DNA from 3 places in the Endozoicomonas sp. ALC020 genome. Region 2 is predicted to be linked to each of the others. Evidence: predicted binding sites of a transcription regulator. Region 2 holds the regulator's gene; each other region holds the start of a gene.
The links. The regulator sigma-54, encoded in region 2, starts transcription at its own class of promoters, with help from an activator protein. The targets are predictions, from matches to a motif close to TGGCACNNNNNTTGCTNT.
Positions count from the first base shown of each region.

Region 1: glnK (P-II family nitrogen regulator) is a predicted target of sigma-54. The motif match lies at 4,173-4,190, and genes of this name have one in related genera.
Region 3: nirB (nitrite reductase large subunit NirB) is a predicted target of sigma-54. The motif match lies at 3,935-3,952, and genes of this name have one in related genera.

Region 1 covers NZ_CP184830.1:3,012,245-3,022,751, forward strand. Annotated here, with positions in the region: gene ACOJUO_RS10965 (YifB family Mg chelatase-like AAA ATPase) at 1-51, opposite strand, end outside; gene ACOJUO_RS10970 (hypothetical protein) at 197-916, opposite strand; gene ACOJUO_RS10975 (hypothetical protein) at 1,004-1,405, opposite strand; gene ACOJUO_RS10980 (accessory factor UbiK family protein) at 1,696-1,959, opposite strand; gene ACOJUO_RS10985 (serine hydrolase domain-containing protein) at 2,098-3,123, shown strand; gene ACOJUO_RS10990 (hypothetical protein) at 3,172-3,435, shown strand; gene ACOJUO_RS10995 (hypothetical protein) at 3,461-3,823, shown strand; gene glnK (P-II family nitrogen regulator) at 4,312-4,650, shown strand; gene ACOJUO_RS11005 (ammonium transporter) at 4,883-6,133, shown strand; gene ACOJUO_RS11010 (TnsA endonuclease N-terminal domain-containing protein) at 6,286-6,939, shown strand; gene ACOJUO_RS11015 (hypothetical protein) at 6,914-7,990, shown strand; gene ACOJUO_RS11020 (Mu transposase C-terminal domain-containing protein) at 7,939-8,676, shown strand; gene ACOJUO_RS11025 (TniB family NTP-binding protein) at 8,676-9,686, shown strand; gene ACOJUO_RS11030 (hypothetical protein) at 9,855-10,016, shown strand; gene ACOJUO_RS11035 (LysE family translocator) at 10,339-10,507, opposite strand, start outside.
Region 2 covers NZ_CP184830.1:516,914-527,420, forward strand. Annotated here, with positions in the region: gene ACOJUO_RS01910 (KdsC family phosphatase) at 1-307, shown strand, start outside; gene lptC (LPS export ABC transporter periplasmic protein LptC) at 626-1,198, shown strand; gene lptA (lipopolysaccharide transport periplasmic protein LptA) at 1,182-1,769, shown strand; gene lptB (LPS export ABC transporter ATP-binding protein) at 1,870-2,595, shown strand; gene ACOJUO_RS01930 (RNA polymerase factor sigma-54) at 2,853-4,307, shown strand; gene hpf (ribosome hibernation-promoting factor, HPF/YfiA family) at 4,478-4,789, shown strand; gene ACOJUO_RS01940 (PTS sugar transporter subunit IIA) at 4,804-5,256, shown strand; gene rapZ (RNase adapter RapZ) at 5,522-6,379, shown strand; gene ACOJUO_RS01950 (HPr family phosphocarrier protein) at 6,379-6,648, shown strand; gene mgtE (magnesium transporter) at 6,837-8,195, shown strand; gene ACOJUO_RS01960 (hypothetical protein) at 8,270-8,527, opposite strand; gene ACOJUO_RS01965 (AAA family ATPase) at 8,520-8,762, opposite strand; gene pmbA (metalloprotease PmbA) at 8,811-10,166, opposite strand; gene yjgA (ribosome biogenesis factor YjgA) at 10,374-10,507, shown strand, end outside.
Region 3 covers NZ_CP184830.1:4,714,531-4,725,037, reverse strand. Annotated here, with positions in the region: gene ACOJUO_RS17525 (NAD(P)/FAD-dependent oxidoreductase) at 1-901, opposite strand, end outside; gene nirD (nitrite reductase small subunit NirD) at 903-1,277, opposite strand; gene nirB (nitrite reductase large subunit NirB) at 1,318-3,852, opposite strand; gene ACOJUO_RS17510 (NarK family nitrate/nitrite MFS transporter) at 4,229-5,698, shown strand; gene ACOJUO_RS17505 (LysE family translocator) at 5,773-6,405, opposite strand; gene ACOJUO_RS17500 (hypothetical protein) at 8,694-10,507, shown strand, end outside.

The DNA of each region.
Region 1 (10,507 bases), 2.5 Mb from region 2:
CGCATCCAGCCCGGTTTTGGCGCGGGTTTGAACAACAGCTAGCCGCGACATAAACACTCCCTTCTTTTTGTGCTTGTTTTTGTTGTTTTGGCACACCGGAATGGAATGCCTTTGCAAAGCTGAAGGGTTGAGAATAGCAGTGATTCAGAGATTTGCTGGCAGAATTGCCCGGCCAGCAGGCTGGCCGGTGCAGAGGTCAGTTAATGATTTTCCAGGAACCGTCTTCCTGCAGGCAAGCCTGACCCCAGGCATCCTCAGTTTGACCACCTACTGTAATGGACTGTTGAAATTCACGGCAAACCAGACCGCTGGAGGCACTTTTGCCTTCTTTGGTAGTAACAACATAGCCGGAGGCATCGCCTTCATCCCAGATGATTTTTTCACCGACAGGCGCTGTAGTGGCTTTGATCTGTGCTTCTTCGTGAGCACGCTGCGCCGCTTCATTGATGTTGTCGAGAATTTTCAGCGTGATGGCCGTAAACGCCAGCCATTTGTAGGCATCGTTGTCATCGTGGTAATGGCCATAGCCGTAGTATGAGTTACCATAGTTTCTTACCACGACAATATTGTTTCTGATCACCCTTTTTCTAGGGGCTACAACGACCAGGTTGTTCTTAATGACCTTTGGGCCATCCCAGCCATTATGACGGTGGTCTTGACGATCATCTCTTCTGTCTTCTCTGTTATCCTGGCGGTCGTCTCGACGCTCTTCACGATTATCCTGACGGTCGTCATGACGTTCTTCGCGATTGTCCTTACGGTCGTCTCGACGCTCTTCACGATTATCCTGACGGTCGTCACGGCGCTCTTCACGGATTTCATCCCGATCATTATTGCCCGGGCTTGCATGGATCATTGTTGAGACCGGTGAAAAAGTGGTGAGTAAAACTAAAAACGTAAACAGTCGTTTTATCATATGGGTTCTCTCCAGAGAGGTCTGAAGCTCAATGGCTCCAGACCCGGAAGCTTAGTCGTTCAGCTGCCACTTCTCGGTTGTCTGTTATCAGGCAGACTTACCCATCAGCAGAACACTGGCCTGAACGCGTCCGGTTCCTTCGGTGTCGTAATAGAATCTTACTTTTTCAATGGCCCTTGCTTTGCCGGGCAGGTCAATGACGCGGGAGCTACCGCCTTTTCTGACTTTGCTGCGGATGGCTACTTCACGGCTCTGACCGTTCTCGTAGTGAACAATCACTTTGTCGAAATCCACGTCTGCACCTTTGACCTTGAACTGCAGACGCTTGAAAGCACCGTCTCTCAGACCAACACGGATGGTGTCTACTTCTGCACGACGACTGACTTTCTTTTCGCCCAGAAGCTCCCAGCCAGCCGCAGATGCAGTCTGTGCAAAGCCAGACATCACCATGGTCATCAGCAGAGTAAACATTGAAAGTGCGCGTTTCATAGTGATTGTTCTCCTGAAATTTTCACTATTTGTCCTTGAGGCCATCCTGTCTTTGTAGGGATATGGCCATTGCTACCAAATGGAGTTGAGGCAGTCATCTTAATTTGTAGAGCAATGCTATAGCGAAGAAAGTAGTATCTCTATAGGGATAACTACCGAGGGGGATAATTTTGATTTCGAGTTAACTTATTGATTTAAATTATTTTTTTATACAATGAAAAGTGTCAGTGAAGAGTAAAATCTGGCAGTGCGTGGGGCAGCCGTTCTCAGGGCAAGAACGGCCAATGACATCAGCAGCAACCGTCGGACGATCCAGCTTTTTCCAATTCGGCCACTTTCTTTTCGAGGGCTTCCAGTCTTTCACGGGTATGCTTCAGAACCGCGACCTGGGCATCAAACTCGTCACGGGTGACCAGTTCAAATTTGGCCAGAGCACTGCTCACCATTGCCTTGATGTTGTGCTCAATATCTTCCCGGGTCTGGCTTTTCTGCCCACCCAGAACCTGTCCTGCTTTGCCGGCAATACTACCGATAAGGGAGGCTTTATCGATCATCGATTATTCCTGCAATTGCTGTGATTTAAAACCGGCAGTGATGATACCACAAGCAGCTATTTCGCCGTGTCTGCTTTTATGTGCTAAATTGTTGGTTAATTCATGAACATTTACTTGGTGAACTCATGGATTTGGCTTATGCCAAAGACTCAAATCAAACTTGTATCTGCCCTCGGCTGGTTCTCTCTGTTCGTAAGCCTTATCCTCTCAAACAGTGTCAGCGCAGCGGGTAACAGAGACGACGCCTACGCCACGCCAACCGAAGATTTCTCGGTGCACGCAATCAAACATGGTTATAGCCTGACCGATGCACGACGGTTGCATAATGAGTGGAGCTTGAGCAAGTTTCTAAATATTACCGAATCGGGTGCTTACTCTTATTTGCACTTGGGTGAGTTTCTTCCGCAAGTCATGATTTACCATGATGGAGGGGTGGTCAGGCTTAATGAAAATGCCAGGAAATCAATTGCTGAAATCGCACTCAAAAAAGACGGCGAATCCACTACATTCGAGCAAGTGATCCTGGATAAGCATTCACCGGTTCAGGGCGTTCTGGTTGTCAAAAACGGCGAAATTGTCTACCAGCAATACCCCGGCATTAGAGAGAACGACCGCCATGTGTGGATGTCGAATTCAAAAGTGATCGTCGGCACGCTCATCGCTTTGCTGGAAGAGGAAGGGCGTATTGATCTACAGAAAACCGTGGCAGACTATCTACCCAAAGCAAAAAGTACAGCTTGGGGGAAAGTGAAACTATTTGATGTGTTGAATAGGCAGTCGGGCCTCAATTTAGAGGAAAGTCCCGCAACACGTAGCGGTGATACCCCTTACAACGCCTTTGTGAGAGCAGAGGTTGGTTTGCCCGCTGATGACGGAAAAGTTTACACCCACGACGATGCCTTATTCGCGATTCCTTATCTGAAAAAGCCGGGCACGGCTTTTGAGTGTTCATCCGCTAATACACAGATGTTGGGTTTGGTAATTGAGGAAATCACACAAAAAAGATTGGCAGAGGTTATTGCTGAGCGGATTTGGTCCAAAGCGAGCATGGCGGGCGATGCAACAGTTGGTTTAAGTCCGCAGGGTAATGCCATTATTCATGGCCTGGTCAGCTCTCGTTTAGATGATGTGGCACGTTTTGGCATGTTGTTTACCCCGAGTTAGAAGAAGCTTGGCGATAGACGCATTGTTTCAGAAAAAATGCTGAAACGTATGCAAACATCAGGAGAACGCGATAACTATTTGAAAGGCGCACTTGGGCCCAGGCTGGCAGAAGAGTTCAGAGATGCACCACTATTTAATAGTTATCAGTGGGATGCTGTATTCGCTGATGGTGACCTCTATAAGAGTGGTATGAATGGCCAGGGCTTATATGTGTCACCTTCCAGAGATAATGTAGTAGTCTGGTTTGCTACCGACTTTACGGAAATTCCGATGGAAGCTTTCAGCGGAAGAGTCAGCCTGTACCTGGATTAGAGTAATTTAAAAGTCTACTGTCGTTATGTTTAAGTTTCTGTCATCGTGTTTAAGCCTGATTCTCTGCCTGTCAGGTTATTGTGACGACAATGAGCTGGCAAAAAAATTAACCAACCCTGTCGCTGATTTGATCAGTGTACCCGTGCAAGCCAATTATGATACGGGCTTTGTTCCTCAAGACGGGCACAGAGTAACTGTTAATATACAGCCTGTTATACCCATCGAGATGAATGATAATTGGAATATCGTGTCCAGAACCATGCTACCTTTGATCGAACAAAATGATGTGGCAGGTAACAGCGGTTCGCAATCGGGTACTTCTCTCCTGCACCCAAAAAGGCTGGACATATACGCTACAATCCGAAAGCACTTACGATTGGGAGAATAGTCAATGGAATATTCCAGTAAATGCTGTGCTGTCAAAAGTAGTTCGCATAGGCCAGCTACCGGTGAGCTTTGCAGCTGGTGTGCGTTACTGGGCTGATGCGCCAGAGCTGATGCGCCAGAACAGGGCGCTGAAGGTTGGGGGTTCCGCTTTGCGGTTACGGCGATGTTCCCCAAGTAGCTAGCCAGGCTTTGTATGAGAGACAGAGGCTGATCCATTGCATCAGAAAAGTGCGCGATTTAAGTGCGAGAATTGTTAGAGATGGGCTTTGTTGGTGCATGAAATTTAACAAGTGAACGGAAATGGGCCTTTTTTACTCTAAAGACCCGTTTATCAGGTTATTTTCAAAATTTGGCACATTGTCTGCATGTAAGCCACCAAACTCAGTTGGAATCTAGATCAGCTGAATATTCAGGGCTGGGAGCGCGGATCACTATAACAATGTCCGGATTTTCCCTGTTGGCCAACAGGATTCACTCAGGAGAGCTTTTATGAAGTTGGTATCAGCCATCATTAAGCCATTCAAACTGGACGACGTGCGAGAGGCTTTGTCCGAGATTGGTGTTCAGGGTATCACTGTCACCGAAGTTAAGGGGTTCGGTCGACAGAAAGGACATACTGAGCTTTATCGTGGAGCTGAATATGTGGTTGATTTTCTGCCCAAGGTTAAGCTGGAGGTCGGCATTGCAGATGACTTGCTGGATCAGGTGATCGAAGCCATTTCTTCAGCTGCCAACACAGGAAAGATTGGTGACGGGAAGATCTTCGTTACTAATCTGGAGCAGGCGATTCGGATCAGAACTAACGAAACTGGCGAAGACGCTGTTTGATGTGCAGAGCAGCAAGAGACCATAGTCAGGAAATTGATGGTTCTCAGGGTGCATGCACAACAATAAAAAAACTTCGTCGTTTGTTGCAGATACACTAAAAGCACCAGACGACATTCGCAAGAATAAAAATAGCTAATGTGGAAACAGTTTCCGAGTTGAGGAGACTGTTTTCAGGGCACAAATGCCGTAGCAAAAGACTACTTATCTGCTGAACTTTTTTGGGAGGAGCCCTGTGGAAAATCTGGCTCAAGTGTCGTACGCACTCGATACTTTCTACTTTCTGATGTCCGGTGCGCTGGTAATGTGGATGGCAGCCGGTTTTGCCATGCTCGAAGCCGGTCTGGTCCGTTCTAAAAACACCGTTGAAATTCTAACAAAGAATATCGCCCTGTTTGCGATTGCCTCTACCATGTACCTGCTCTGTGGTTACGCCATTATGTACCCTGGAACCAATGAAGGCGGTATCCTGCCGGTCCTTGGCTCTCTGATTGGTACTGAAAACACGGTTGCAGCGGTAACTGCGGGTGGTGATGATGCGCCATACTACTCTGTACGTTCAGACTTCTTCTTCCAGGTGGTCTTTGTAGCGACTGCAATGTCGATCGTTTCCGGTGCGGTTGCAGAGCGCATGAAACTCTGGTCTTTCCTGCTGTTTGCGGTCTTCATGACTGGCTTCATCTATCCCGTTCAGGGCTTCTGGAAATGGGGCGGTGGATTCCTGAACGAAGCTAACTTCCAGGACTTCGCAGGTTCCGGTGTTGTGCACATGGCTGGTGCTGCTGCCGCTCTGGCAGGTGTGCTGCTTCTGGGTGCACGCAAAGGCAAGTACGGTAAAGACGGTGCTGTTAATGCGATCCCCGGTGCCAACCTGCCACTCGCTACTCTGGGTACCTTTATTCTGTGGCTGGGATGGTTCGGTTTCAATGGTGGTTCTCAGCTGAAACTGTCTGATGTTGAAAGTGCGAACGCTGTCGCCCAGATCTTTGTCAACACTAACGCTGGTGCTGCTGGTGGTGTCATTGCTGCTCTGATCATAGCCCGTGTCCTGTTCGGTAAGGCTGACCTGACTATGGCTCTGAACGGTGCTCTGGCCGGTCTGGTATCCATTACCGCTGAGCCGCTGACACCAACCGCAGTATCTGCGACTCTGATCGGTGGCGTTGGTGGTTCTCTGGTCGTTCTGGCCATCCTGGCACTGGATAAACTGCGCATCGACGATCCAGTGGGTGCCATTTCAGTACACGGTGTTGTAGGTATCTGGGGTCTGCTGGCAGTACCGCTGACCAACGACGGTGCAACTTTCGGCGCCCAGCTGTTGGGTATCGGTTCAATCTTCGCCTGGGTATTCCTCTCTTCCCTGATCGTCTGGGCTGCTATCAAGCAGATACTTGGTCTGCGTATTACTGAAGAAGAAGAGTATGAAGGTGCTGACCTGACCGAATGTGGTATGGAAGCTTATCCCGAGTTTATGGGTAAACAGTGATAAGATGCAGGTGATTAAAAAAAGCTGTCGCCGTGTGTGTTGATACTTCCATAACGTGACATAAAACGTTTAGGAATGACATAAAACGACGACTTTGACAAAACAGACCCCGGCAACAATACTTCTGGTGTTGTATGACCGGGGTCTTTTTTATGTATCGTAGAAAACTCGGAAAATCCAAGGTTAACAATATTCATCGTTTCGTTAGCCTCAAGAACCCTTCAACGATCCTCACTGAATCAGCGCTCGAATTTGATAGTTGTTACCCTCTTGAATACAGCTCAAAGGTACTCTCCTATGAGTCCCAGCCTGAGGGTTATGAGTATGTTTTTGAAGGTCGCATTTGCAGATATACCCCTGATTTTCTGTCTCGAATGATAGGAGGTGAAAGACCATATATAGAGGTTAAACCAGAGAGAGTTGCCAGGCGGAAAGATTTTCTGGAGCGTTTTCATTGCATGAAGGCTGCTGCAGAACGTTCAGGCACTCAGCTCTTGTTGTGGACTGAAGAGTATATCCGGAGACAGCCTTACCTAAATAATCTGAAAATACTGCACAGGTATAGGACTGGTGGTGTTCTAGCATCAGAACAAAGAAAAATAATTGAAATAGTGAGATCAAACGAAGAACAGCAACTAAGTCTTCAGGATCATGCTGTTCTGTCTGATATGGAGCTACCTTATTTTCTTCCGCTGGCATATGACCTTCTTGCCAGAAACGAGTTGACCACTGACTTAGATACTTCTCCCTTGACCAAAGACTCTGTAGTGAGAATATGCCATGACCATCGTCCAGCGTTTCACTGAAGGAACTGTGTTTAAGTTTTTTCCAGAGGAGGAAACGCAAGTTGAAAAACTTTTTCGAGTGGAGAATCGCAATGAAAAGGAGCTTGCTCTAAGAGATCTTTTGCAAAGTGGTGAGGTTCTCAAAAAAAGCATAGAAGAGATTGAAACCAGTCTGGCTGCTGGAAGAGTTGAGTTTGTGATCAATAGTCCAGAAAGCTTGGAAGAGGATTCTTTATCTGAAGATTTAGCCAGCTTACCCAAAAAGCAAAGAGAAGAAGTACTACGAAGATTCAAATATGTCAGTAAATTGCGAAAATCTGTTGATTCTTGGACAGAGAAATCACTTTCTCCATTAATTCCTGAGATTGCCAGAGAGCTGAATGACTCAAAACCTCCTGGTTGGAGAACTCTCGCACGCTGGAATGCTGCGTACAGTTCCAATGGTCAAACAGTGAAAGCATTATTTACGGATTATATTAAGCAGGGAAATCATACCAGCAGACTACCAGAGGAAGTTGAGGATTTCATAAAGCAGGCAATAGAAACATACAAGACCAAAGAACGTATATCGATTCAGGAAGCGTGGGATAACCTTGATGGTTATATAACAAAGGCGAACAAGCAAAGATCTGAAGATGAAAAACTCAAAACACCTTGCTATGACATATTCCGAAAACGTATAAAAGCTGAGCCGCCCTATGAATTGATGATGGCAAGAGAAGGAAAGAGAAAGGCTGATATTGAGTTTTCTTCTACAGGTAAGTCCTTGAACCTAGAAAGGGTTTTACAACGAGTAGAAGTCGATCATACGAAGCTTGATGTCTTTGTTGTTGATGATGAGAACTTCCTACCTCTTGGACGTCCCTGGCTGACTACTTCCATAGATGCTTTGTCTCGCTCTATTACTGGCTTCTATATAGGCTTTCATCCACCGAGCTTTTTGTCTCTTATAAAGCTGCTCAAGTCGATAATTATTCCCAAAAATTATATTAGTGAAAAATATCCGGAGATACAGAATCCATGGATTTGCTCTGGTTTACTACCTTCACAGAAATTCTATATACCTGGGTAGTGGATATTTATCAGCAGCAACCAGTAGCGAAAGGAACCATTATTCCTGACCTTGCCTGGAAGGAAGCCATCCTTGATTTCCCTCCTCGGCATGTAGATCCAAAAAGACTGGATGTTATCTTAGGTCGAACCAAGTACAGCAAGTTGCGTCGTGGTGGTGTTCAGTATTCAAATCTTCGATATGACTCAGATGAACTGGCTATGTTGAGAGGCAGAATCGGTAGCGGTACGGTCATGTACAAAGTTGACCCTGATGACCTTGGGTATATTCATGTGTTTAATGAATCGGAGCGGCGTTACTTGAAAGTACCTGCTGTCGATTTTGAATATGCTGATGGTCTCTCTGAATGGCAGCATAAGGTACATAAAAAGTACGCTCGGAAATATATTTGTGCGAAATACAGGCATGATGACGTTGTAGCGGCAAGAGACGCTATCAAAGAGTTGGTTCGAAAGGAGATTGAGCGTTGGGAAAGTCATGGAAGAACCGGAAAAAATAGTACGTCTGTCAGAGCTGCTAGGTATGCCAAAGTCGCAGACAACTCAACAGGCTCTTTGACAAGTGTAACCAAGGAGCCTGGAAATAATGCAGTGAGCTCCAATTCCAGTGATTCATCAGATCAAAAAGATGATTGGTATGTTCCTATTGACCGTTCAGCTTGGAGTTCTTCTGGAGGTGAAGAGTAATGGCGTTAGTACTGTCAGACTGGCAAAAAAAGAGAAGTGCTTACGTCAGAGACCTGCGAATCTGGATGGAGATTCATAACCTTGTTTTTAGTGACATGGAAGAATGTAAGGAGCTGGCAAAGTACGGGGGAGAACCACCATGCATGTTATGTTACGGAGACACTGGAGCAGGTAAGTCAGCACAAATCGAAAAATTTAGAAATGACCATAAGCGCTATGAGAAGGCGGATCGATCAATAATGCCTGTCGTATATTGTGTCTTGCCTACGAAACTGTCAGAGAGAGGCCTGTTGATCAAGATTCTAAAAGCCATTGGTCAGGAGATTGAAGATTACAAGGAACTGGATGAGGAGGATCTGCTGCAATTAATAGTTAAATATGTGGATCAGCTTGGTATTGAGCTTTTCATTATTGATGAAGCCCAGGGGTTTCTGGAACACGAAAGTAGAAAATTGGTATATGACGCTACAGAGTGCTTAAAAAGGCTAATCATTGAAACCAAAAGACCTTTTATCCTGTTTGGGATGCCTTGGTGCCTGCATGCCATTGAACAGAACTCCCAGTTAGCAAGTCGTTTTCTTCGTAGAAGATATCTGTCTCCATTTATCATCTCAGACAAACCAAAAAAGGCAATTTATCTCAACTTTCTGGATGAATTGGACGAGGAGCTTGGGTTTGAAGAAAAAGCGAATTTGAAGAGTCGAGAAATATCTCTTCGACTTTTTGTGGTGAGTCGTGGCAATTTGCGGGTTTTAAGGAATGTTATCGATCAAGCTGCATTCCTTGCAATCAAAGAAAGTACTCGACAAATTACTTACGACCATTTTCTGAAAGCATGTGAGGTATTCTTTCCAGAGGATAAAAATCCATTCCGTATGAAAGACCTTGATCAGATAGAATTTGTTGAGCTAGAGAAACCATCGTACTGGGATCAAAATGCAAAGAGAGGAGTAAATCCAGTTGTTGAGGAAACATTTACAGAAGTGAGAACTCTATCCGAGATATTATAGAGTCCACGTGTAGGTCAGGTTTTATCTGGCCTACACAAAAATAAAAAATTTTTCACCACCCACGCTGCCGCCAACTCCCCGCTTCTTTCGTAACCTCAACCTTGTCTCCAAAGCGAGACTCGAAACGCAACCTACGGTGGGTTGTGTAGAACGCTTGAGGGTTATCTCATGGCTAATAAGTCCAAGACCAGTGCTCCTATGACACCCAGTGCAGCGGCACGCATCCAGAGCAGTGAAGCTAAAGCAGATGGTGGAAAGGTTTCCAGTGGCAGTTTTGCTTCTCGTGCACAGTCTGCTGCAGCTAAGAATACAGGAAGTTCCAAAAAGTAAGTAAATGAATATGGCAGGTGTATGAATGCACCTGCCTTCAAGGATGTTGATAATGCGAAAGTTCAGCAGTTGTAAAGAGATCGGCGCACTGGTCTCAAAGAAAGTCGACCAAGGCTGGTTATTTCAGAACGGTAAAAGGCATGGAAAGCTTATTTCCCCATTTGGCCCATTTCTTAGGGTACCATGCTCACCGAGTGACAAGAGAGCATTTCAGAATTTCAGACGTGACATGAAGGCCATTGAAAGGGAGTATCTATCGGCCTACAAAATTGCTTTTACGTCAGAAAATGCATGTAACTCATTGATTTTTAAAGACTTAATGCTAAACTCCAAGAATTAACACTTTGTATGAAAAAACGGACAGAATGCACCCTACACTGAACTGGATGACAAAGTTTGAGGTTTGTGAATTAGTAAATGAAATACTCTTCGATACAAATATTGTCATTAGGGAAAACCATAAAAAAGCGAAGATAGCATGAATAGTGACA
Region 2 (10,507 bases):
GGGCGTAGATTTTCTCTATCAGGGCCGCGAAGACAAGTTTGTCGCTCTGAAAGAATTGCTTCAGGAAGAAGGGCAAGGTCTTAGCCTGGATGAAGTGGCCTACATCGGAGACGATCTGCCAGATCTTCCAGCCATTCGACAGGTTGGTTTTGGCTGCAGCGTTCCTAACGGGCACTACTACGTTCGTGAACACTCACCTGCTATCACTACTAATCGTGGCGGCGAAGGTGCAGCCAGAGAATTTTGTGATTTCATTCTTAAAGCCAAAGGCAAGCTGGATGACATGCTGGCCAGTTACCTGAAATAGAGAGTTAAAATACCCAAAATATCGCTGTGATAGTTTTCCACCATTACAGCGATACCTTTCCATTCAAGCGTTTCTTTGACGACAAGAAAGCACTACCGTTCAACTCTTCTTACGTAAGGCCGACAGCGAGTGTCTAGTATTTGAAAACATTCGTCTGCAGCCCCTGATGATCAAATAAAATCATGGTAAACTGAATTCATTTGCTGCGAAAATGCTGCCGACTGCACAAACCGGGCATCATTTTCCTGAATGGCCTTCTTTTGTCGGTATCTGCCTTTGCAGACTCTGACCAGATTGTGACCCGGAGCCAATGATCTGATGCCCAATCGGAACCTGATAATGATTGCTTTTCTGATGCTGATAATGGTCGGAGTTGGCTATTGGGCTTATGACAGCAAACTCCATGTTGGGGTTCAGAAAAAACAGCCTCTGGTTCGTGAGAACGCTGACTACTATTTCATTGACACCAGGGTCACCCAGTACAACAAAGAGGGCGAACTGGATTACATACTGGTCTCAGACAGTATCACCCATTACCCGCACAATGACACAACGTTGCTGCAAACCCCTCATCTGGAGAATTTCAATACCCCCGGAAAACCCATGGTGGCCGACGCCCTCTATGGCAAACTGTTGCCCGGCAGCGAGGATATAGAGCTCTGGGATGATGTGGTGATGACCCAGACGAACCTCGGCAATGGTAGTAAGGTTCGAATAGACACTGATTTCATGACCATATACTCTGAAAAGGATCTGGCAGTCACTGATCGACCGGTACTGATCACCAACGACACTGGACGTACGCGCGCCATTGGTATGGAGGCTTTCTTCAAGGAGAGTCTGGTTAAACTCAAGTCTAGGGTAAGAGGATTTCATGAGCCAAAGCCATGAACAGGCCAAGCGCCTTGATCCAAATGAGCGGCCAGACAGAAAGAGTCGTCGCAGAGGGGTCGAATATTACCTGATGCTGGGGGCCACGGCTCTGCTTCCAGTCATGGCACAAGCATTGCCATCTGACCGGCAGAAGCCTATTGAGATCGAGTCCAACACCGCCGATATCGATAACAAGAAAGGTGTATCCATCTATAAAGGCAATGTTGTGATGATTCAGGGCACCACCCGAATTACCGGAGACAAGGTGACCATCTATTCCGTCCAGCAGGAAGTTAAAAAAATTGTGGCAGAAGGCGACAAGGAAAGAGCTTACTACGAAGAACAGCAACCTGATGATCAGGGCATTCTGAAAGCCTGGGGTCATACTATCGATTATCAGGTGGCTGGCGATAAGATCCAACTGATCAAGCAGGCGCAGTTGACCCAGAAGGGTGATACCTTCACAGGTGAACGCATTGATTATGACCTGACCAAGCAGACCGTGAATGCCAAGGGCAGTGAGAACAAAAGCAACCCGGATGGTCGGGTCAAAATGATTTACCAACCCAAACCTGAGAGCAAGCAGTAATACTCATATCCCATTACACTCACTGCTCAACGACTGAACAGGCTTGAAAGGGCTGCCAGAAAAACGACAGCTAACTTTTAAACAGGAAGACAAACTCCGGATGGCAACGCTTAAGGCAGAACATCTCAGTAAAAGCTACAAAGGCAGACAGGTCGTCAAAGATGTATCTCTGGCTGTCGACAGTGGTCAAATTGTCGGACTTCTTGGCCCCAACGGGGCAGGTAAAACTACCTGCTTCTACATGATTGTAGGTCTCGTAAAAGCAGACGGTGGACAGGTTGACCTTAGTGGCCAGAGTTTAACTCACGAACCTATGCATGGCCGGGCCAGAGCTGGCGTAGGTTATCTGCCACAGGAAGTTTCTATTTTCAGGAAATTGACGGTCACCGATAACCTGCTCTCGATATTGGAAACCCGTTCCGACCTTTCCCGGAAAGATCGCATCGCAAAAATGGAGTCATTGCTGGAAGAGTTTAATATCAATCATATCAGGGACAATCCGGGTATGAGCCTTTCCGGTGGTGAAAAGCGCAGGGTAGAAATTGCCCGAGCTCTTTGCACTGACCCAAAATTTATTCTGCTCGATGAACCCTTTGCCGGTGTTGACCCCATTTCTGTTGGTGACATCAAGGCCATTATCACGCACCTGAAAGCCCGGGACATCGGAGTCCTGATTACCGACCACAATGTCCGGGAGACACTGGATATCTGCGAGAAGGCCTACATTGTCAGCGAAGGCACTATTATTGCCGAGGGTGATAGTCAGACTGTCCTGGCTAATCAAAAGGTTCGTGACGTTTATCTCGGGCATCAGTTCAGTCTCTGATCATCTCTTGACTGGTCTCGCGAAAGAAGCGGGCAAAGATGTTGAGCTGATTTATTTTCATACTCTTGTTCTGAATGTTGCATGGCTGACTTGATGAATCACTTTCCCGAAGCTTCAGATGTGATTATAATCCCAGTGACATGGAGAGTAGCCCAATCAAAATAATGAGCAGACACTGAGATATAACTGTCAGGCGCTGATGGCATCAAATCTGGCACCCTCAGTGCAGACACCGAAGTAAAGGTATACAGTTGCCTATGAAGCCATCCTTACAGCTAAAAATGGGCCAGCAGCTGACCATGACACCTCAGCTGCAGCAGGCCATAAGGCTTCTGCAACTTTCCACTCTGGACCTTCAGCAGGAAATCCAGGAAGTTCTTGAATCCAATCCGATGCTGGAGTCTGAAGAGTCCGTTGAAGAACCACCTGCATCTGGTGATGAAGGGGAACAGCCTGTTGACTTCAATGAAAAAGCAGAACAGCCCCCGGAACCAGAAGAGCCCCAGTGGGCTGACAGCATACCCAATGACCTGCCCGTTGACTCCGGATGGGATGATGTCTATTCCAGCCTGCCCGCTGCAACCGATGAAGAACATGATCCTTTTGCCCGCTCCCGGGCCAATGAGTCCCTCCAGGACTATCTGGAATGGCAGTTAAACCTGACTCCCATGACTGACAGAGACAGGCTGATGGGCCTGGCTGTGATCGAAGCCATCAATAATGACGGGTACCTCACTCACTCCCTGGAAGAAATTTATCTCTCGCTACAGGAACAGGTAGAGGAACTGGCGTTTGAAGAACTTCAGGTCATGCAACGACGGATTCTTCACTTTGATCCGGTGGGTTGTGCCAGCGCTAACCTGAAAGAATGTCTCGAAGTTCAACTCAATCAACTGCCACAAGAAACCCACTTCCTGAAAGAAGCACGTCTGCTGATCCAGAATCATCTACAGGCTCTGGGCAGTCGTGACTATGCCCAAATCATGCGGCGTACCCGTCTCAAAGAACATCAACTGAGGGAAGCCCTTAGCCTTGTTCAAAGCCTCAACCCGAGGCCCGGATCAGAAATCGGCCAGGCGGACACGGAATACGTCACCCCCGATATTTCGGTCACCAAAGTCAGGGACCGCTGGGCGGTTGAACTGAACTCAGAATCCCTGCCCAGACTTCGCATCAACAACAATTACGCCTCAATGGTGCAACGTGCCAACAACAGTCGTGACAATGTCTTTATGAAGAACCAGCTGCAGGAAGCCCGCTGGTTTCTGAAAAACCTGCAAAGTCGTAACGAAACCTTACTGAAAGTAGCGGGCAAGATTGTTGAATTTCAGAAAGATTTTCTGGAGCAGGGTGAGCAGGCCATGAAGCCCCTGGTGTTGGCAGACATTGCTCAGGCGGTGGATATGCACGAGTCCACTATTTCCAGGGTCACTACACAGAAATACATGCACACTCCAAGAGGCGTGTTTGAGCTGAAATACTTTTTCTCCAGCCATGTCAGCACAGCCACTGGTGGAGAGTGCTCATCAACAGCCATCAGAGCCTTGATTAAAAAACTGGTATCCGATGAAAACCCTAAAAAACCACTGAGTGATAACAAAATCGCCGGCTTGCTGGGGGACCAGGGGATCAAAGTGGCCAGGAGAACCATCGCCAAATATCGTGAATCAATGAATATACCGCCATCGAATGAACGCAAGCAGCTTATCTGAGCCTTCAGCGATTGAGGTAACAAGCCCTTATACCACAAATCGCCCCATAGATTTTTTGTCTCAGAACAGCGCTAACTGTCATTGACAGTGATAGACTTTCAATCAGGGTTGCCCGTACAATCCCGGGGGCAGTCCAATGTCGAGAATCGGGATCAGCAGGAGAGCGTTACATGCAAGTCAACATCAGTGGACATCATGTAGAGGTGACTGAGGCTCTGAAAGATTATGTCACCAAGAAACTCGACCGCCTTGCCGCCCACTTTGATCAGATTACAAACGTTCAGGTCACTCTGAGTGTTGAGAAACTGAAGCACAAAGTGGAAGCGACTCTACATGTTCGTAGGGCGGATATTAATGCAACCGCTGAGGCTGAAGATATGTACGCTGCCATTGATGACATGTCGGACAAACTGGATCGACAACTGGTAAAACACAAAGAGAAAACGCTTGACCGGCTACAGGGTGCCAACGGCCGCCTGTAAGCATCGATCGTTGTATGATTATTGAAAACATTCTAACCCCCGGGCGCACCCTCTGCGATGTGCAGGGGGCCAGCAAAAAGAAAATCCTGGAAATTGTTGCGGAAATCATCAATGAGCATGTTCCCGCTATCAAAACCAAGGATCTGTTTAACAAGCTGATTAACAGAGAGCGACTCGGTACCACCGGTTTGGGCAAAGGCATAGCCCTGCCTCACTGTCGCTCCAGTGCTTGTCAGCATCCTACCGGACTTCTGATCAAACTGTCTGAACCCATAGATTTTGACTCTGTGGACAAGCAGCCGGTCGATCTGGTGTTCGCACTTATTGTTCCGGAAGAAAATACTCAGGAACATCTCAATATATTGCAGGCTGTCGCTGAGCGCTTTCAATCAGAAGTATTGTTAAGTCAGATGCGAGCGGCAGAAAATTCCGAGGCACTTTACAGCATCATCTGTTCCCCCATTTAACGACTGTAGATAAAAAATATTTTGCTTGCTGATCTGATAACAGAAGCAGGCAAAATGTTTCTTGCTCAGAAATCCTTTCTTCTTCACTTTTGTCACTACAAAGCCTATTTATCCTTCAAAACTGCATGGAATAGAAATATCCGGACTATGCTAGAAATAAAAGAAAGCGACTGGTTCTAATCTCATTAGGTTTTGATAGACTTGCCTCACTCGGAACCAGGTGAGAGACCTGTTTACACAGTCAAACAATCGGGAAGGACACACCATGAAGCTGGTCATCATCAGTGGACGTTCAGGCTCCGGCAAAAGCTCCGCCCTTCACGCCCTTGAAGATGAGGGTTTTTACTGTGTAGACAACCTTCCTGCCAGCATGCTGAATGATCTGCCAACCAATCTTAAAAGCAACCTGGTCGAACCGCACCGTATGGCTGTCAGCCTCGATGTTCGTAATGTGCCCGGCTCTCTGGAACGCTTCCCGACATTGTTGGAAAAGTTGAAAAAACAGGGGGTTGAGTGTCAAGTAATCTTTCTCGACGCAGACAGCAACACCCTGATGAAGCGCTATAGTTCGACACGCCGTCGCCATCCTCTGAGCAATGACAAGGTTTCCCTGACAGAAGCCATTAATCTGGAAAAGAAACTGCTGGCCCCACTGGCTGAAGAAGCTGATATTAGGCTGGACACTTCGCCACTGTCTGTCCATGAAATCAGAGAACAGATAAGACAACGACTCTGCGGCTCCACCAGCAAAAGTATGACCCTGATGATCCAGTCCTTTGGCTTCAAGCACGGTATGCCAGTTGATGCCGACTACGTCTTTGATGTTCGCTGTCTGCCTAATCCTTTCTGGGTTGAAGCCTTAAGATCCTTCACTGGTCAGGATCAGCCAGTTAAAGATTTTCTGGCATCAGAACCCATGGTGAATGAGATGTTTGAAGATCTCAGCACATTCGTGGAAAAATGGTTACCAAGGTTCGAATCCGGACAGCGCAGTTATATGACGATTGCGATCGGATGTACCGGGGGGCAGCACCGTTCCGTATTTATTAGTGAAAAACTGGGCGAGTGGCTCAAAGAACGTTTTGACTGTGTTCAGGTCAGACATCGGGAGCTTTCCAAATAATGATCCAGAAGCAGATCACCATTATTAATAAACTTGGTTTACATGCTCGGGCAGCATCCAAATTTGTTTCTACAACGACGGCTTTTGCCAGCCAGGTGAAGGTGAGCTTTAACGGCCGTGAAGTGGATGGGAAAAGTATCATGGCCGTCATGATGCTGGCTGCTGGAAAAGGCTCTGTCCTTGATTTGACATTTGAAGGCCATGATGAAGAAGAGGCCTGTTCGGCTCTGTGCAATCTGATCAATGATTTTTTTGAAGAGGGTGAGTAGTCACCCTTTTCATCATTAAATCCCTGTTTATACTGGTCTCTCGAAAAGCTTTGCCAGAGATTGAAAGCCCGGCAAAGCTAACAAAGAATGACATGTGAAATGACTGAGTCTGACTATCAGACTTGATGGTTAAAAGAACAGAAGTTCGATACTCAGACACTTCTACCAAAAAAACCGGATACGCATCTATGGTTCAACAGCTACAACTGAGTATCGGAGACAAGGCATTTCAGGAGCTCAACGAAGCCCTTGAGCACGGTGTTTCTCCTGAACTCAGGCGTATGCTGAATGGTCTTCCGGCTCCGGATGCGGCACACCTGCTTGAATCTTCCCCTCCCAAACTTCGCAGCCTTCTCTGGCGCCTGATCGATCGAGAGATGGAAGGCGACGTATTGCAGGAGCTGAGCGACGAAGTCCGGCAGTTTTTCCTGGACAGGATGAATGTGGCAGAACTCAAAGTCATTACCGAAGGTCAGGACGTTGATGACATAGCTGACTTGCTACAGCAGCTACCCGACGCCATCACCCGAAAAGTGCTGGATTCTATGGACAGCCAGGACCGGCAACGGGTAGAAGCCGTTCTCTCTTATCCGGAAGACACAGCCGGTGGACTGATGAATACTGATGTCATCACCATCCGACCCAGTAGTACGCTTGATGTTGTGCTTCGTTACCTCAGGCGTCACAAGGATATTCCGGAGATGACAGACAGTCTGTTTGTCGTCAACCGCAGAGACGAATACATTGGGGCATTGCCTTTATCCGTTCTCCTGACCACATCCCCTTCAGCCACAGTTTTTGAAGTAATGCAGACCGATCTGAAACCTATCGCTGCCGATATGGAAGACAGCCAGGTTGCGCAATTGTTTGAACGGCAGGATCTGGTATCAGCACCAGTAGTTTCGGAGCATGGTCAGCTTCTAGGCCGCATTACGATTGACGACGTGGTAGATGTTATCCGGGAAGAAGCCGAACACTCCATGATGAGCATGGCAGGCCTGGATGACGATGAAGACACCTTTGCTCCCGCACTGAAGACAGCCCGTCGGCGTGCAGTCTGGCTGGGTATCAACCTGATAACAGCCTTTATTGCCGCTTCTGTCATAGGTATGTTTCAGGCTACCATAGACAAGGTCGTTGCCCTGGCTGTCCTGATGCCCATTGTTGCAGGAATGGGCGGCAATGCTGGCGGACAGGCTCTGACCCTGGTGATTCGGGGCATGGCACTGGGCCAGATCAGTCGGACCAACCTTCGATGGCTGCTCAGTCGTGAATTAATGGCAGGGTTTCTCAATGGCGTACTCTGGGCTGCTCTGGTTTCCCTGATTGCCTACTTATGGTTTCATGACCCGGTCATTTCTCTGGTGATCGCCTGTGCTATGATCATCAATCTCAGCACTGCCGTTATTGTCGGTGCCAGCCTGCCCGTTGTTCTCAAATCCATGAACATAGATCCCGCATTAGCTGGCACCATAATACTAACGACAGTGTCCGATGTTGTTGGATTCCTATCCTTTCTGGGACTGGCGGCCTTGTTTTATGGCTGACACTGCAGTCTGTCTGCTAACTCTTTATCATTGAAACAGCTTTAACTGATCCTCAGTAGCGACATACAGCGGTGTCATCCCCAAAACCCTGGCTGCTGGACATTTGCAGGTCGGTTTTTTGGCAGTATCACTTGACTCACTATCAAACCCGCTTCCAGTGCTTTATTTTCAGCTTTGCTGACTGTTCGGATCTGGCTACCCTCTCTGCCGGGCTCCAAAATGATCACACTATTTGGATCAATACCCTCATTATTCAGTATTGCTTCACTGTGGGTACTTATGATGATTTGCCTTCTCCTTGTTTTTGTCTTTCTTTGAATTCGATCAATCATCAGGGGAGTTTGCTGCACTATGGAGTGATAATTCTGGCTCTTCCAATAGCAGAACCCCCATACCTTCCATCAAACTCCAAAGAATACCCAACAATCTCAACGTTCCATCAGAAAAGTGCTCTTCTGATTGCCACCCTGCATTTGGACGATGATGTTCATATTGTGCTTCCAGATGAGGTTGACCTCTTTCGTTCCGGATATATCTCAAACCTTTAAAAATGTGATTATCATTCATTTAACCTGCTTTTATACTCAACCAAATAGATAACAGGCTGAACCCTTATCACTCACCCGCCAGAGTCATCTCACTGATCAGAATCGAACCGGTCTGAATACTCCCTCTGCGATCATAATCACTCCCTGCAGCCACCATATTCATAAACATATCTTTCAGGTTTCCAGCGATAGTCACTTCAGAGACAGGATGCTGTATTTCGCCATTTTCAACCCAATAGCCACCCGCACCTCTTGAGTAATCACCTGTGACAATATTCACACCCTGCCCCATCAACTCGGTCACCAGCAAGCCCGTTCCCATCTGTTTCAATAACTCTTCCCTGCCGCCTGCATTGCAGTCAAGGAACAGGTTATTGACACCCCCGGCATTAGCCGTACTCTTCATGCCCAGCTTACGGGCAGAATAAGTACTCAGGAGATAGCTGGCCAGAACGCCATCAGAGATAAAATCCTTGGCCCGGGTTGCCAAACCGTCATTATCAAAACTGGCCGAACCCAGTGCTTTTTTCAGGTATGGCTGCTCATGGATGCGCACCCAGTCAGGAAATATCTGCTTACCCAGATGATCCAGCAGAAATGAAGCCCGACGATAAAGGCTGCCACCACTGATACTCTCCAACAAGTGTGACACAAGGCCTGAAGCCACTTCTGCTGCAAACAGCACGGGCACCTGACCCGTAGGGACTTTACTGGCACCCAGCCGGGCCACCGTTCTTTCCGCTGCCTTGCGACCGACATCCGCAGCAGACTCAAGATCATTACCATCACGGGCGACGGTGTACCAATAATCTCTCTGCATTTCACCGGCTTTTTCACCAATCAATATACAACTCAGACTATGACGACTGGAAATATAGCTGCCTACAAAGCCGTGACTGTTCCCATATACACGACAGCCTTGATGAGTACCGACATTGGCACCGTCAGAATTCTTGATTTTACTACTAAACGATCTGCCAGCTTCCTCACACTTCAAAGCCAGCTCTATAGCCTCTTCTGCACCAACACCCCAAGGGTGATAAAGGTCCAGCTCTGGCAGTTCAGTCGCCATTAACTCTGCATCGGCAAGACCGGCACAGGGATCTTCCGAAGCATATCCAGCAATATCACAAGCTGCCTTCACCGTCTCCCTGATGGCTTCAGGTGTACTGTCTGAAGTACTGGCTGATCCTTTTTTCTTCCCCTGATAAACGGTGATACCGAAACCCTGATCACGGTTAAACTCCACTGTTTCAACATCACCCATTCTGACGCCCACCGAAAGACCTGCATCGAGACTGACACCGACTTCACAGGCATCTGTGCCCTGACGTCGGGCTTCAGCCAGAATATCCCTGACCAGGGTCTTCAGGCGATCCTCTTCAGAGCGGGGATCCAGTACAGCGTTGGTTTTATCACCCATGAAATTCCTGCCTTTCAGAATTATACGTGTAAGTCCTATTGTGCCGTGCCCAGCCACAAATGCCCATAGCGAAAGAAAAACAAACCATTCACCATAAGCACTATCACCATTGGCCCAAAACAAGTCTGGCAGCCTTCCTTCTACACTCATAGCTGAATATCCGTAACTGGAGTAAAATGCCTGCATCTCTCTAAGTAGACCTGAACCATGTCAGATCAAGACCTCTCCCCATTTGAAGACGACGCTGAAGAAATCATTTACGTCAGCAAATCCGAGCTCAAACGCGATATGGACGAGCTCAAGGCCATGGGTGCCCGCCTGATGGATATGAAGCCAGCCAT
Region 3 (10,507 bases), 2.8 Mb from region 2:
TATTCAACTGAACACACTCACCAATTGCCGTTACTGAAGGGTCAGAAGTTTGCATTCTGTCATTCACCAGAATACCTCTGTCACACTCCAGCCCGGTTTCCCTGATCAGTTCTATATTGGGCCGAACCCCTGCAGTGACGACCACCAGCGAAGCCTGCAACCACTCGCCATCTTTCAGCTGCACGCCAGTCACTTTACCATTTTTGCCCGTGTAGGAATCGAGCATGGCACTGCAACGAAACTCAATGCCCTTTTCTTCCAGTGCTCCTTGCAAAAGCTTACCGGCCTTTTCATCCAGTTGTCGGGCCATGGGAATGGACATGGTATCCACCACGGTGACTTTCATGCCCCGTCTGGCAAGACCACTGGCACATTCAAGCCCCAGAAGTCCGCCACCAATCACCACAGCCTTTGCCTCAGGACCGGATGAAGCGGTCAGCATCTGCTCAACATCATCGAGATTCCTGAAAGCCATAACGCCTTCCAGATCGGCCCCGGGTACGGGAATACGATTGGGTAGAGATCCCGTCGCCAGGACCAGATGATCGTAATCAAAACATTGACCACCCTCTGTCTCGACTCGCTTCAACTCAAGATTGAGATCACTAACCCGATAGTCACAGCCCGATAACAGATTGATATCCTGATCCTGATACCAGGACTCAGGCTGCAGCTGAATCCCCTGGAGATCGACGCTGCCTGCCAACAGTTTGGATAACTGGATTCGGTTATAGCCCGGGCAGGGTTCTTCAGATAGGACGGTGACCTGATATTGATGACCGCTCTGCTCAACCAGCTTTTCCAGAAAACGGACTGAGCCCATGCCATTTCCCACCACCAGCAGCTTCCGCTGCAATGGCGGCTGACGACTAACGTCAGCCGCCTTGAATACCGCTGTCATATCAGGCTGCCTCAATGGAAACCGATACCAGTGAGACCTGAACCCTCTGGTCCACCACTTCTACGGGATAAGCATTCAGCGCCACGCTCTCATCTTCCAGACACTGACCCGTAGTCAAATCAAAGTGCTGCTTGTAAATGGGCGATGCCACTACCAGACGCCCTTCCAGATCACCTACCAGACCACGAGAGATAACATTGGCCTGACTGAATGGATCATAATTATCCAATGCATATACTTGGTCGTCTACTTTAAACAACGCAACCTGCACACCATCCACCAGAGCACAAACACCCAGGTTAGGAATAAGATCACTTTCACTGCAAACGGTTGTCCAACCTTTATTGGCTGTACTGGCTGTGAGCACTTGAGTCATGATTAAAGTCTCCTGTTTTTCAGCGCTATAGGCACTTCGTTTACAGCTGTTTAAGGGCAATTTTTTCGTCACGGGTAGCCGGACGAATCTGATCTCGCTCGTTCACAAACACCACATTAGTGTCGCTTTCATCACTGTTAATAAAGTGATTGAAACGTTTGAGTTTCTCAGGATCTGAGAGGGTGGTTTTCCATTCACATTGATAGGTACCCACCAGGTAGGTCATCTCATCTTCAAGCTCCTGACAGATACCCAGGCTGTCCTCAATAATCACTTCGCGCAGGTAATCGAGACCACCCTCCAGATTTTCCATCCAGACAGAAGTACGCTGCAGACGATCTGCAGTGCGAATGTAGAACATCAGGAAACGATCGATGTATTTGACCAGCGTTTCATCATCCAGCTCGGTGGCAAACAGGTCGGCATGACGAGGCTTCATGCCACCATTACCGCAGAGGTAAAGGTTCCAGCCTTTTTCCGTGGCAATAACACCCACATCTTTACTCTGGGCTTCAGCACATTCACGGGTACATCCGGACACAGCCATTTTGATTTTGTGAGGAGAACGTACGCCCCTGTAACGATTTTCAACTGCAATCGCCATACTGACACTGTCCAGCACCCCATAACGACACCAGGTACTGCCGACGCAGGATTTCACGGTGCGCAGTGATTTACCGTAGGCATGACCGGTTTCAAAACCGGCATCGACAAGACGTTTCCAGATCTCTGGCAACTGTTCCACACGGGCACCAAAGAGATCGATACGCTGGCCACCGGTGATTTTTGTGTAGAGGTTAAAGTCCCGTCCTACTTCACCAATGGTGATCAGTTTATCGGGCGTAATTTCACCGCCCGGAACCCTTGGCACAATGGAATAAGTGCCGTCTTTTTGCATGTTTCCAAGAAAATAATCGTTGGTATCCTGCAGCTGAGCATGCTGATCTTTCAACACATATTCGTTCCAGCAGGAAGCCAGAACAGAGCCAATGGTAGGCTTACAGATATCGCAGCCACGCCCCTTGCCATGCTTTGCCAGAACTTCGTCGAAAGACTTTAATTCACCGACACGAACCAGGTGATAGAGTTCCTGCCTGGAGTGTGGAAAGTGCTCACAGATATCTTTTTTGACCTCAACACCCAACTCCGTCAGCTCATGATCCAGAACCTGTTTGACCAGAGCCGTACAGCCACCACAGCCGGTTCCGGCACTGGTTTCGGCTTTCAGTGACCCCATATCCATGCAGCCACCGGCTACCGCGTTGACCAGATCACCTTTACTGACGTCATAGCAGGAACAGATTTGAGCCGTTTCTGGCAGAGCAGCCACGCCCAAACCTGTCGCTGCAGAACCATCGGTCTGAGGCAGAATGAGTTCAGCAGGATTTTCCGGGGGACGCATGTCATTCAGCATCATCTGCAACAGGCTGCCGTACTCTTCAGCATCGCCTATCAATACAGCTCCCAGAACCTTTTTCTTATTTCTGGAAACCACCAGTTTTTTATAAACTTCTTTCTCTTCATCAATCAGCTGGTAGCTCAGGGAACCTTCGGTATTGCCATGGGCATCACCAATACTGGCAACATCAACACCCATCAGTTTCAGCTTGGTGCTCATATCGGCACCAGTAAACTGATTACCGTTCTTACCCGTCAACTGATCTACAACCACCTGCCCCATCTGGTAGCCCGGTGCCACCAGACCAAAGATACGGCCACTCCAGAGTGCACACTCACCAATGGCAAATATACGTTCATCAGATGTACGGCAGTCGTTATCTATAACGATACCGCCTCGCTCACCCAACTCCAGTCCGGAAGCTTTCGCCAGCTCATCTCTTGGGCGAATACCGGCTGAAAACAGTACGATATCGGTATTCAGTTGTTCGCCGTCAGCGAACTGCATCTGGTGAACAGCGCCTTCACCATCAACAATCTGTCGGGTATTTTTGGAGGTATGAATCGTGACCCCCAGACCCTCGATCTTGCGTCTGAGCATGGCACCACCGCTATCATCCACCTGAACAGCCATCAGACGGGGAGCAAATTCGACCACGTGGGTTTCCAGCCCAAGATCTTTCAGAGCTTTTGCTGCTTCAAGCCCCAACAGACCGCCACCCACAACGGCACCGATCTTACTGTTACGGGCAGCTTCTTTAATCGCTTCCAGATCTTCGATGGTACGATAGACAAAACAGTTTTCACGGTCATGCCCGGGTACGGGAGGAACAAATGGATAGGAGCCTGTAGCCAGTACCAGCTGATCGTACTTTTGAGTCATGCCACTGGCTGTCACTACTTCACAGGACTCACGATTTATTGATGTAATGGCTTCATTAAGAACAAGATTAATGCCTTCCTGCTCATAAAAGCCTTCAGAAACCATAGACAGGTCATCCGCTGAGCGACCTGTGAAAAATTCACTGAGATGAACCCGGTCATAGGCAGGACGGATCTCTTCTCCAAATACCACCACATCGAAGCGTTTCAGGCCGCCAGCATCTACCAGTTTCTCCAGAAAGCGGTGACCTACCATGCCGTTACCGACAACCACCAGGGTTTCTTTTCCGATCATCCCAGACATCCTCTTTAGTATCTAGCATTGGGCCGGAACAACTGCATCCTTTAGAGCCAGCCTCTTTTCTAATTCTTGTGCCTATGCAACTGCCGTGCCCACTTTCAAAACACGATAAAAACAGGAAATTCTTTCCTGAGACTTTAGCTACTCGCACAAAAATAATGCACGCAGAAATAATCAAACAGCTAAAGAGCACCATTTTGGTGAGCAGAATAAAAATACTCAGAAACTTCCCGCACTCAAATAAAGAACTTTCTTGCATAGAAGAGAAAATTCATTAAATACGCATAAAAATGCAAGTCAAATCGGTGCATTTATCATATTGGCCTGATGTTTGCTTTTGCTTGGGGAATTTCTTAAACAAGGAGGATGTATGAGCAACCCCGATTCATTTAACCTGTTTTCTTTTAGCGGGAAGACCAAGATTCTGCACCTTAGCTGGATTGCCTTCTTTATTAGCTTTGTGGTCTGGTTTAACCATGCGCCTCTGGCCCTGGCTATTTCCGAGTCTCTGGGCCTGACTCGTGAAGAACTGAAAACCCTGCTGATTCTGAACGTAGCCCTCACTATTCCGGCTCGAGTCATCATCGGTATGCTCACTGATGTTTATGGTCCCAGAAAAGTCTATTCCGGACTCCTGGCCATCTGCAGTATTCCTTGTTTTATGTATGCCATGGCAGATGACTTTACCCAGGCCGCCATAGCCCGCTTTATGCTGGGTACTATTGGTGCAGGCTTTGTGGTCGGCATTCGTCTGGTATCTGAGTGGTTCCCCGCTCGCCAATTGGGTACCGCAGAAGGTATTTACGGTGGCTGGGGCAACTTTGGCTCTGCTGCTGCTGCCATGTCTCTGCCCACCATTGCACTGCTCTTTGGTGGAGAAGATGGCTGGCGTTACGCCATTGGCCTGACCGGATTAATCTCCTTGCTGTTCAGTGTCGTCTTCTACATAAACGTCACAGATACCCCTAAAGGTGCTACCTACTTCCGCCCCAAGAACATTGGCGCCATGGAAGTCACCAGCAAAGGCGACTTTGCCTTGCTGCTGATCATGAAGATTCCCATGTATGCGGCATTGGCTCTGCTGACCTGGAAGCTTTCACCTAAGGGTGTTGCCATGCTGAGTGCCGGGATTTCAACGGCTATTTATGTCGGTCTGACTGCTATCTACCTGTTTGATGTCTGGAAAGTCTGGCAGGTCAACAAGCACATTTTCTCCGAGCCTGTGCCAGCTATTCACCAGTATCAGTTCAAGCAGGTGGCCGTTCTGAACGTTCTTTACTTCGCTACCTTCGGTTCTGAACTGGCCGTGGTGTCCATGCTACCTCTGTTTTTTGCAGATACCTTTGAACTGGATCCGGTCATGGCGGGTCTGGTCGCTTCCGCTTATGCCTTCATGAACCTGATGTCCCGTCCGGGCGGAGGATTACTCAGTGACAAGTTTGGCCGCAAGATCACTCTGCTGTTTCTCACTGCAGGCCTGGCCGGTGGTTACTACATGATGAGTATCATTGATTCCAGCTGGCCACTGGTTCTTGCTGTTGTTGCTGCCATGGCCTGCTCCTTCTTTGTGCAGGCCGGTGAAGGTGCGGTATTTGCGGCTGTACCCCTGATCAAGCGTCGACTCACAGGTCAAATTGCCGGTATGACAGGAGCCTATGGTAACGTGGGCGCTGTCTTCTACCTGACAGTATTGTCTCTGGTGGACTACTCCACCTTCTTCATGGTTATCGCAGGCACTGCAGTGTTGGGTTTCTTTACCCTCTTCCTGATGGAAGAACCCAAGGGTCAGATGGCCGAAGTGATGCCTGACGGCAGTGTCACCATGATTGATGTGACCTGATCATTCTGTTTCAGTGGTCCACAATGGGCCACTGAAACAAAACACAGTCACCGGATACTCTTCAGCCTGATCCTCTATTTCACAACCAACACGGCAGCGATACCCGCCAGAACATAGAGCCCCCCTGTAGAACGCTCAAATAACAACATACTTTTTTTTGTACTCAGCATAGGTTTCACAGATTTTGACAGTAGCCCATAGAGAAGCTTGCAAACCAAATCCACTACAACCCAAGTCATTACAATGATCAATATTTGTTGCACAAGATCCTGATCTCTATTAATAAACTGAGGCAAGAAAGCCATAAAGAAAATAATATCTTTTGGATTACTGGCTCCCAATAGAAAAGCTTTTTTAAACAGATTACTGAAGCCGGGAAACTGCAAAGAACAATCATTGAGACGTTTACTGGTAGTGTCAGCCATCGACTTCCTGATGGTATTAACCCCCAGATAAACCAGATAAAGAGCTCCCATCAGTTTCAGTATCAGAAACATGTTTTCCGAAGCCGTAAGAATGGCCCCAAGACCAGTGGCCGAAATAACCAGGTAAAGTGATGAAGCCAGCGTACCACCCAAAAATGCCGGATAGGATCTGATAACCCCATAGTTAATAGAATTGGACACCATGTACAGAGATAGAGGACCAGGAATGAGTATGACTACAAAGATTGAAACAACATACAGAAACCAAACTTCAATACTCATTATTCACTCCAAAAGCAGCGACTGTACCCTATAGCACTCCCTATAGCACTACCAGTTGCTATTTTTACCTCTCCTACAAAACACTTCCTTAAGATACATGGCCCGCACACATGCCTGCAAAAAACCGCTTTGATTCTGAATCCTCCTGACAGAGCAGGAGGCCATAGCGTCGATCTCTGGACGCTCCCGCCGCTTTGGTTTGAGTAGTTGTGCAATAAACGACATTGAACGCAAATAGAATATCAGGAAATTCAAACGCTGTCCCTCCCCCCCCCTACCCCTTTCATCAGTTCTTGATAGATCGAATCATTGAACAGAGGATATGAATCAAGCTATTGAGCTATACCGGAGAATTGTTTGCAGATTTCATGAGGAACCTGACGGAGTTCCGTACTAAACTGCATCTTGCGCTTTTTTCCCATTCTGAGCCTTTTGATCACGTCAGTGAAAGGGCAAGTATCGCCCCCCCTCTGGAGATCGTGTGGGTCAATCCTTCAGGTGTTGTCATGCCAAATCACGAAGTACCCAAATTAATTCATGTTAGTATTGTCAGCCCTATTGAAGGTTTGGAGTTTGCTTTTCTAAAAATATGGGCCGAGGTTAACCCGGATTATAAAATCAATGTCTGGGCCCCCGAACGTTTGATATACCAAAAAATTCTATATTCGCTGCTGTTTTCCGAGATAAGCAATAACGCTATCGAAAAAGATGACCCCGGTGATATTGCTCGGCTGAAAGAAAGCATCTGGCAAAAAATTGATAACTTTATGGGAGAAAGCAGTGAAATAGAAGAATTAAATATAATGGAATCTGATCTTCCAGACAGTGTAAAGAAGGAATTTGTCATCCAATGGAATAAAATCAATAATTCTTTAGATAAAATTAAAAATTTAATCAGCAACGCTACTGTTCATAAAAAGCTGAAAAACCTAGATCAAGGATATAAAAATTTTATCAGATACAGTTTAGGCTTTACTAACAGTTTAATCATCGAAAGATTTATCGGGCTGAGTCAAAAATTCGTACTAGGAGGGGTATATATTGATAAAGGACTACTACCGGAAATGGACAGTCACCCCTTTCTAAAAAGAAGCAGTTCCCTTGATCCTATATCGGGGACGGCAGTGACTTCTGAGAAGGAAAAGCAGCTCGAAAGTGCCAAGCTACATGCTCTTTTTAAAAAAATGTTTTCAGATGGAACTATTTCAGATCCCAGCCCTTATTTTGAGAGATACGGTACAACCCTGTCGAGAGAAGAAATCACTCGAATTCAAGGTATCGTAGCAGAAAGCAGTATTAGTGATTTATTCCATAGTCTGCCGAAATATGACTTAAAGGTGTATAGCCGTAATAAATTATTCTTCAGTAAGAAAGTAAATTTTGAATATGATACTCCCACTATAGCTCTTGATGATTCAATCCAGCCCCTGATGGTGGCCTCTCGCCAAGGACACCCAACAATCAAACTACTACTTGATGAAATCTGTTTACTTCATGAGACTGTAGAAAATTTAAAAAAATCATCACTAAGAAAAAAAGAAATCACATTAAAGATAAGGAAGGCTATTCATAAATTCTATATGGAAAGAAAAGTTATTATCTCTGATAATGACATCGATAAAATTGCAACCATATCAACTGATCTTCGGCATGATATCGACAAATTTAACTGCATCATTACTGCAAAATTAGGTTATGATGCTTTTGAAAGATTAATAAATCTTGAAAAACCAAAAGATATCAAAATCATTCCAATTAACTACTTCATAGCGAATAATCTCTTTTATAACAGAAGTTTTAGAAACCTTGGTTTTAACTCGTCACCAACAAGTGGTCAGAAATCATATGAAAGATTAATAATCGTTCATTATTCAGATAAAAACATAGAAGGCATAAGCGATTCTTTAATACATTGCTTTAAACTTTATAATAAGTACCGCACTGAAAAAAACAGCGTCTTATACAATGCTGTTGATTCAAATCAAATAGAAACAATAACACTTCAAAAAGTGTCAGGAGTAACGCTCAAAAATATTGGCGAAGACACTAAAGTCATCATGACTGGAAGCCTTCATTTCTATAATAGCGACTTGAATCTATATGATACTTTCTATTACAAGCGCTTAATGTTAAAGCTATCAGCGGTTTTGGGAACGTTGATCCCAAAAAATACCAGAGTACAAACCATAAAATTCTTTTTTGATAACTCTGCACAAGGCATTGAAGATTCTGAGGGTGTACTAAATACCAGCCAGAAAAATTATATTGTACCTGAAGTTTTAAGGAACTTGGCCAAACAAGGTATCTATGCAAACTCAGCTGTTGCGATTCGAGGATTCTTGTCAGCAGGTGATCCTCACGGGCCGTCAACCTCGAAAAATGCCCCCTATCCAGATCTCAACCGCATTGTTTTTACCCTTGACCGTAGCGGCGCCGTGACATACCGAGCCAAGTTCGGGTTGGCCTCCTTTGACCTCGAAAATGAGTTTATCGATAAGACAAGCAAAGAGGATCCGAACGATGACAAACTCACAAAAGAATTTACCGAAGCTCTACTCAAAGGAGAGTTTGCTGATGCCAAACTCAACGATGATTTGGTCAAAGTCGTAATCGAAGACAGGCCTACCTTTGCCGGACTCGAAGATGAGTTGTCTAAAGCCATAGGCGAAGATGAGCCTGGGGATCGAAGAAAAAATGCTGAAAATTACACATTTCACTTTGAGTTCAAAACCGCGATCTTTCATGGATTAAAGGAACACCCACAAACTGAAAAAGCCACTTTCGCCACTTTGGTTGCAGGAGAAACTATTCGTTTGGCAGACACACTTAGCCTTGCACTAAGTTCTCACACATACACTCAGTGGCTTGAGCGCTACGCACTGCGTTTCAGCGCGCCTGATCAGATAGATCAGCTTGAGCAGGCAATGGCCAATTTCCATAGCAACGAAGAAAAGACCAGAGCCTTCGAAACCCTCAAACGTCGGATACAGGTCAAGGCATTCGATATCTACACTCTCGATCCTAAATCGATACTGGGTGCCGCCGAACTTAACAAGGAATACAAAAATGATTTCGCCAACATCAAGCTTCTCACAGGCCGGCTACAGATGCCTTGTGACAGGCCTCGAAGATCAGCCGGTGCCGACAGCTGCAATGCTCAACGCAAAAATCTGGCGTATGCCCTCCGGTTACTTTCCGGCTTCAAAACCCAGCTCCATCTTAAAGCCGGCAGAGACAAAACGGATATCGCCCTGATCAAACCCGCCAACGAATTTGAGCGCTGGCTGCAAAATTTTTTCACCCGGTTTCGTCGCCTGGAAGGCAAGGACGCATTGGCTCACGCCCGGGGCATGCACTCGGTTATTGCCCTGAACGAAGACTCGTTTACCCGCGCTCAACAGCAGATAAAAGACGGCACCCTGAGTGGTCAGCCCCTGTTGCTGAAAGCTACCCCCGCTGCCGGTTATGTGCTGCTCACACCCGATGGCCGGGTTCAGTCGGCCATCGCCGGGGGAGACGGCAACCGCGTCACCGTTCTCGGTCGGCCAGCCAGACTGATTGCCCATGCTTTGACGACACTGGTCGACTTTACCCCGGACCGCTACATCGCCACCCTGACCGTCAGCGATCTTGCCAGCAGCAACCAGTCCCGCGGAATCACAGCCCTGAACGCCCTGAAAACCTTTATGACCCGCTCGCCCACCCATGGCAAACCCCTGGTCGGCAAGCTGATTGTCGAACCCAGAAGTGGCAGCCCCCAGGTTTTCAAACGACTGGTGAAAGATATCCAGCATCTGATGCCGAAGGACCGCCCGGCGATTGAAAGCCTTGTGCTGCGCTCCCCGGGCACCGGACAACCGGAGTACCGGTTGCTTCCCGGCGAAAAGACTGTGCTGAGGTCGCCCCGGCCATCGGATTCAAATCCCCCGCTCCGCTATTTGCCGCCCAGCCACCTTTCGGTTCCGGTGCCGCCCCGGACTGAAGACAGCCTCTCAGGTGTGGCCTCTGAACGAGCCGAATTCAGGCAGCGGCTGCTGGAGTTTGATACCGCCCTGGGGGACATTAAAGCCCGGCACTCACTCGCCGACAGCATGGCTCCCCA